2 regions of the Paenibacillus sp. Y660 genome follow, and region 1 is predicted to be linked to the other one. Evidence: predicted binding sites of a transcription regulator. Region 1 holds the regulator's gene; the other holds the start of a gene.

What was found. Region 1 encodes LexA, which represses DNA repair genes until DNA is damaged. Its sites were predicted from a motif close to CGAACATATGTTCG; they were not measured.
Region 2: the regulator LexA is predicted to act here: its motif matches at 1,066-1,079, upstream of AC2TDN_RS06220 (YolD-like family protein).

The regions. Positions count from the first base shown of each region.
Region 1 covers NZ_JBXBBJ010000020.1:38,593-42,212, reverse strand. The annotation lists gene AC2TDN_RS19760 (ABC transporter permease) at 1-629, opposite strand, end outside; gene AC2TDN_RS19755 (ABC transporter ATP-binding protein) at 616-1,338, opposite strand; gene yneA (cell division suppressor protein YneA) at 1,504-1,878, opposite strand; gene lexA (transcriptional repressor LexA) at 2,037-2,657, shown strand; gene AC2TDN_RS19740 (hypothetical protein) at 3,085-3,339, opposite strand; gene glnA (type I glutamate--ammonia ligase) at 3,594-3,620, opposite strand, start outside.
Region 2 covers NZ_JBXBBJ010000003.1:262,447-266,066, reverse strand. The annotation lists gene AC2TDN_RS06225 (RecX family transcriptional regulator) at 311-943, shown strand; gene AC2TDN_RS06220 (YolD-like family protein) at 1,342-1,593, shown strand; gene AC2TDN_RS06215 (hypothetical protein) at 1,703-2,176, shown strand; gene AC2TDN_RS06210 (VOC family protein) at 2,354-2,725, shown strand; gene AC2TDN_RS06205 (hypothetical protein) at 3,188-3,388, shown strand; gene rsmD (16S rRNA (guanine(966)-N(2))-methyltransferase RsmD) at 3,441-3,620, shown strand, end outside.

The DNA.
Region 1 (3,620 bases):
TGCTTCTGATATAAAACGGTTGGAATACTGTTTAAGCTTTGATATTGCTCGAACACTGCATCATCATATGGATTCGAGTTTAGCTGCTCTTGTATATTTTGTTTGGTTATATCATCGATCAGACCCATAGTAGCGCCATAGTTAAGCACAATCATGTCCTCAAGATTAGATGGCCCGCCTTGCATGAATTCATTTCCGAAAGCTGTAAGCATCTCCAAATCCGTACCGATCAATTGGGTTTGATTTTGTGAAGCAAGCCCATCTAAAGTCGTCAGCTCCATATATTCAAGCTGCTGAAAAGGAGCTGCTGCCGTCACATGCTTGATTTTCTTCATAATATCAAGCTTTTGCTGCGTCAATTTCCCTTGTTTCAGCGATTCGCTTTCACTTTCATTTGCAGGGGTTTTGCTGCCAGCTCCAGCACCTGTATTTGCTGTTACCGTAATCTCATCCATTTTTAAATAGCTGTTCATCTGCTGCTCGACATAAATTTGCGCAGATTCGCCTATACTCATAGCTACAATAATGGCAGCACAGCCAATCGAAATACCTGCCGCACAAAGTGCCGTTACGACCTTCCTGCGCTTGACTTGATCCCAAGACAATCGTGTAATATCACTTATTCTCAATTTGCGTTCCCCCCGCAAGCAATCTTTCTTGAGCGGCTTCCTGCTCCGTCACGAGGTAACCATCCCGCAGCGTAATAATTTTTTCCGTTTGGGCTGCAACCTCACGTTCATGTGTAACGATGATAAAAGTCGTTTCCATCGATTTGTTCAAATGCTTCAAAATCATAATAATTTCTTCTTCTGTTTTTGTATCCAAATTACCAGTAGGCTCGTCCGCAAAAATGACCGATGGCTCAGTGATCAATGACCGGGCTATACTGACACGCTGCTGCTGTCCTCCTGAGAGCTGTGATGGAAATAATTCCGCTTTATCCGGAATTCCCACCTGTTCAAGCAAAGCAAGCGCTTTTTTCTTCCTTATAGAAGGATGAATCGATTGAAACACGAGCGGCAGCTCGACGTTTTCTCTAACGGTCAAATTGGCAATCAGCTCATACGCTTGAAAAATAAACCCGATATGCTTTCGTCTAAACTCAGCCAACCGATTTTCGTTCATCGTAACGATATTGTGGTCTGCAATAAAGATTTGCCCCTCTGTAGGCTTCATTAAGCCGGCCATTAAGTTCAGCAGCGTAGATTTGCCAGAGCCGGAGCTTCCTAAAAGCGCAATCATTTCTCCCTTATGTACATCAAAGCTAATATGCTGCAGTACAGCAGTCGCTTCATTCCCATTCATGAAGGAATGGGATAGCTCTTCAACACGTAACAATTCAGCCTCTCCTTTCAATCCCCTTCAATAGACGAACTTACCTAGGGAAAACCCTGCAGTTCACACAAAAAAACTTTCTAAAAGAAGTAGATTCCATTGATCTACTTGATTCAGAAAGCTATGTATATGATGAAACAATTCTATTAATTGTAAATGACTCTCAAATTAAATGCTAGGAATAATTAGCTTTTGCCCTGGCATAATTTCCGAGGATTGCAGGTTGTTGCGATCTTTAATCAAATAAATGACATATCGAATATCTTGCTTGCCATCGGTATATTGCTTAGCGATTTCCCAAAGTGTGTCACCCGAATGCACGATAACCATATTTTCTCCAGCTGTCGCTTCTGCTGGATAACTGCCGGAAGCAGCTGTTCCTATAAACAGAAAGCTAGTAAATAAAAGTGCGAACACAGCTGAGCAGACTACAATCTTTGCTGCATGGCGCTTCATCAATCGTCTGATCAAATGGTTAAACACCGTTGTTTTAACTGTTTCTTGTTTGTGTATCGTTCTATTAAAACTTGAACTAGTTATCATTATTCAGCACCCCAAACGTTTGTTCTGTTTTTAGAATACACGAACAAACGTTTGGAGTCAACAAAAAAATACGAACTTCTGTACTTGAGAACTTATGTTTGTACGAACTCCGGTTCTATGTTATAATTTGCTACAAACCTACTAATGGAGTGATCACAGTGTCGAAGATTTCTAACCGACAACATTCTATTCTTGAATTTATTAAGAATGAAGTCCGGGAGAAAGGCTATCCACCTTCCGTTCGAGAAATCGGCGAAGCTGTTGGATTGTTATCCAGTTCAACCGTTCACGGTCATTTGGACCGCTTGGAGAAGAAAGGCCTAATTCGCCGGGATCCCACTAAACCACGTGCTATTGAAATTTTAGATCAAGAAGGTGTGGATGGCATGATCCCCCTTTCCGTTGCCAAAGTACCTATCGTTGGTAAAGTTACTGCGGGTGTGCCTATTACCGCAACAGAGAACATCGAAGAGTATTTCCCTCTTCCTTCACACTTTGTAGGTGACAGCAGCGTATTCATCTTGAATGTCATGGGCGAGAGTATGATCGAAGCCGGTATTCACGATGGAGATTACGTTATTGTTCGTCAGCAGCAAACAGCTAATAACGGAGAAATCGTTGTTGCAATGACTGAGGATGACGAAGCAACGGTCAAGACGTTCTACAAGGAGAAAAATCACATTCGCCTGCAGCCGGAAAATTCCACAATGCAGCCGATTTTACTCCAAAATGTAACCATTCTAGGCAAAGTCATCGGACTTTTCCGGGATATCCATTAAAGCAAGTAAACGTACATAAAGAAGAGGCTGATCCGATATGCGCAAGCATAGTCGACTCAGCCTCTTCTTTGCTATTTATTTCTATTGTGTATCTTTCGGCATTCGATTCATTTTTCTTCACAAATAATGTAAATTTTTTCTCCCCACTCCTGCCTGCCCTATGACAAACACCCAATCAATGAGTGATTAGCCCGCATAACCTATAATGTATTCAACACGTAAGGAGGTGCACCTAAAAAATGTCCGGTTACGTTGGTGGAGCTTTTACAAACTTAGGTACAATTTTGGTCCTATTCATTTTATTGGTGATTATCGCATGCAGCTGCGGCTTCGGCGGCTACTAATTCAACCATTAAACTTCGCAAAAGACCCATACTATGGGTCTTTTTGTGTGGACTCATATTTTTATTGCGCACTATTCTAGATCTTATATGGCTCTCTTCCGAAGCTGGCCTACAGTCATTTTTGCTTTTGAAAGATGGACAAGCTGTTGTAGATTAAGCTGTGGATAATCATATAGCAGTCCTTCATAGACGACATGAAATTGACTGTAATTCAGAAAATCATCAGGTGTAACCAGCGTCGATGGACGGTTACAGACCGGAATCCCGCTTTTCCGCATCGTTTCTGCAACGAATTGTGAACAAAAGTAGGAATGGGCGGGCCGTAAATCCCACTCCATATACACCCCCACCAAACCAATCAAATTAGGATAAGTCATTTTGCGAACCGCGCGTATAGAATGCTCCCCCGATTACTAGTTTACTAGAAGGAACGCCTTTGCTTTTATAAAACTTAATTGATTTATCTACACTATATTGGGAAAAATACATCCGAAAATGAGATAGAAACAGAATGACCCGCATGAGAGACACCTTTGGAAAAGTGTCTTTCTTGCGGGTCATTATTAGGTTATGAACTTTAGGGATTCAGATCTTAGTAAAGAGTCAAGTATTGATCTCT
Region 2 (3,620 bases), on a different contig from region 1:
GAACTTTTTGGCCAGGTTTAACAAAAATAACTTTAACATCTTTTTCTTTCTCTCTTTTATTACAGTTACAGTAACCCATTCAAATCATCTCCTCTTCTCAAGTTAATCTACAATATTCAAAGATTAATAGATTTGATTAGACGATTGGCATTTCTATGGAAAATGGGTTTTCGGACTTTTTAATTTATCGTTGTTAATCAAACGGACACAGGAATATGGCATGAAGTTACATGGTATGATAAGAGTTTAAAATATATATTAGTTTTGCATCCATGTAACCATGTAAAACCTAATAGTGCAGGAGGCAATCATGCCGAAGATCACGTGTATAGAAGTTCAAAAGCGAAATAAGGATCGTGTAAATGTATATGTAGATGATCAATTTCTTGTGGGAGTTTCTGCATATGCAGCCGCTAAACATAAGCTTCAGGTGGATCAGGAAGTAGATCCCGTAAAATTGGAGTCTGTTTTGTTTGAAGACGAGCTCGAAAAAGCGAAAGGGTATATTACGAACTATTTGATGAATAAAACGCAACATATCCTAATTGAGAAATTGACCAAAAAGGGATTTGATGAGGCTGTCGTTAAGAAAGCATTGGAATGGGCAAAAAACTATAAATTCGTGGATGACGAAGATTACGCGCGTAAGTTCGCAAAAGACGGGTCGAACCTAAAGAAGAATGGGAAACGAATGATTGCTCAAAAATTAAAACAAAAAGGGGTTGAACAAACGAGTATTGATAAGGCACTTAGTGCAATAACAGAGTCGGATGAACTGGCGTCTGCCGCCAAAGCGCTCAAAAGTAAAATCGAAACCTATAAAAGAAAGACAAAATCGGAACGAGAGTGGAAACAAAAATGTATTCAATTTTTGATGGGTAGGGGTTATGGGTTTGACATCGCAAAAAAAACGATGGAAATGACAACATACGATGAAGATTAATTTAGGAGGCGAATTTGTGTTTTAAATAATTAGCTCCAACTTTTCAATCAGCACAGAAAGACTTTAATATGTTGATGATAGCTCCGGTTGATAATACTGGAGTTTTATTTTTATCTTGAAATCGAACGTATGTTTGTAATAAAATAAGAACAAACATTCGCATTGGAGTGAAGAGCATGATCGAAAACCATATCGGCCGGACAGTACAAATTATTTACAATGACCGTAAACGAAATATCTCCTTTCGAATTATTCAAGTGCTATCCGTCCGAAATGGTAAGGTTAGAGCTTTCTGCCTTAGTGCGAATGCACCACGCATTTTTAACATGGAGAACATAGTTGATGTGGAGTTGATTAAACAGCATGCTTGATGATAAGTAACTTAAGGATTGGAGGGTATTAATTTGGCAAAGGGACCCAAGCGGCCGACGAGGGATGAATTTGAATTAGAGGAATTAGGTGAGCGCCTGATTGAAGCCCAACAGGAAGAATTAGAACTTAGTCTAATTGTTTGGAATTGGGATCTCCCTGTTAGGGGGAAGATAACGAAGATGGACTCACGAACGAAGATGGTGCTTATTGAACATCAAGGGATCACAACAAAGGTGCCATATTTGGATATTATGAATGTTCTGCCAAGTGGTACTTGATAGAAGAAACATTCAAACCCCTAAAATTGATTTTTTATTAACGTGCAGGATAACGTGGAAATTATCTTGAATTAGTGATCAGCAATATAAAAGTGTTTTTCATCCATTTTTGGTGGTGATTATTACGGCAATAGGGGATTATCAGTTTATTCTATTTCCAATTGGAAATGTACCAACCTTGACGGAAGATGGAATGGAGTTTGTTGGGCAGAATAATTTTGACTTTGTCCAAGCTGTAGAATTGCTCGAAAACTCTGCTTTTATAAAGAATGACCCAACATTGAAATCTTGGAATTCATTTAGTGATGCGTGTTATTTTCTCTATAATGATGGGAAGTTTAAAGTTGAAATTGAACTAAATACAGGCAGCGAAGCTGAAAAGGCTGAAGAGCTATCTATCAGAACTAATATTTATAAAGAAGAGGGTAGTGTAACTGAAGCAATACGTATATGTAGGATGTTATGCGATTCCTTAAGTTTAAATTGCTGGAGCATGAAACTTCGTAAAATAGTTGATTTAAATGATGTTCAGGATGTGAATTCTACAATAAATCATTTCAATGGGCTGCGACATAGGGATTAATTCCCCAAACTTGTTCAATTATCGATATCGATAGTGCAATAACTTTTGAGGGTTGTTTTTATAATTATATTTGTTTACGTGGTTACAATACATACTGGGTGAAACATGTGTTCATCAAATTAATGTTGAATATTTTATGCAATAAACCTTCTAAAAATAATTTTTATTGGAGGAACTATGAAACTGGGCGCATTCTCTGTAAGTTTAAGTGTAAAAGACATTCACAAATCAAAATTATTTTACGAAAATCTAGGATTTCAAGTCTTAGGAGGCGATATTACTCAAAATTGGCTCATTATTAAGAATGAAAGTTGTATAATTGGCCTATTCCAAGGAATGTTTGAAAAGAATATTCTGACCTTTAATCCAGGATGGAATGAAAATGGCGAAAATCTTAATTCATCTACAGACATTCGAGATATTCAAAAACAGCTTAAAGCAAAAGGAATTAAAATACTGACTGAAGCAGATGAAACAAGCGAAGGCCCTGCAAGTTTTACAATTGAGGATCCTGATGGTAATCCTATTCTTTTAGATCAACACAGATGAAGTAGTGAATGGATTAGGGATATATATCTGAGCTTTCAAGCAAGAAAGCGTAAAGCTAATTTGCAACGATAGTTCAGAATTGACCGCCTTATGATAGGGCGGTTTTTCTTTTGGAAAGAAGTCAACAATCAAGGATAATACTAATAACATAAATTCCGTGTGAAAAACATGAATGAAAAAATCGGAACCTATCGTATTCTCAATTGTGGTGTGTAAAAAGAAAAACCCGCGATTCCCTTTGTACACGAGGGGTTTGCGAGTTTATGTAAATCATTAAACTGATTCATTGTGGTTTTTATGGCTTTCCGGAGAGATGGAATCAGATTCTGATTTATATGCATTTTCAATTTGGACAACAATTGGGCGACAACTATTAAAATTAGAAAATAGTTTGAGCGAAAAACCCTTGCTATATAAGGCTTTAAACAAAAAATCGGGCGCTCCTTTCGGAGCGCCCTTTTCATGGGAGAGGAGAAACCGGACGAAGAGCTTATGGGGAAACGTAAGTCTTCTCCGCGGTTGTCTACGACATCTTGCGACGCCGATGAACTTATCATGTCCGGTTTGCTGGAAAATATACATCATCAGGCAATTGAATATTTACGTCATTCGCTCGAACTGGTTCGTGCCAATCATTTTTTGATAGGCGCTGCTTTATTGTGAAAGGGATTCTATGGTACGATAGGCGGGAATGAGATAGAAGGGGGCAATTGCAGTGAGAGTCATTGCGGGCGAGGCCAAGGGCCGCACGCTGAAGGCTGTGCCTGGCATGAACACGAGGCCGACAACGGATAAGGTGAAGGAAGCTATTTTCAGCATGATTGGACCTTACTTCGAAGGCGGAGTCGCGCTGGACCTGTTTGCTGGTACAGGCGGTTTGGGCATAGAAGCTTGG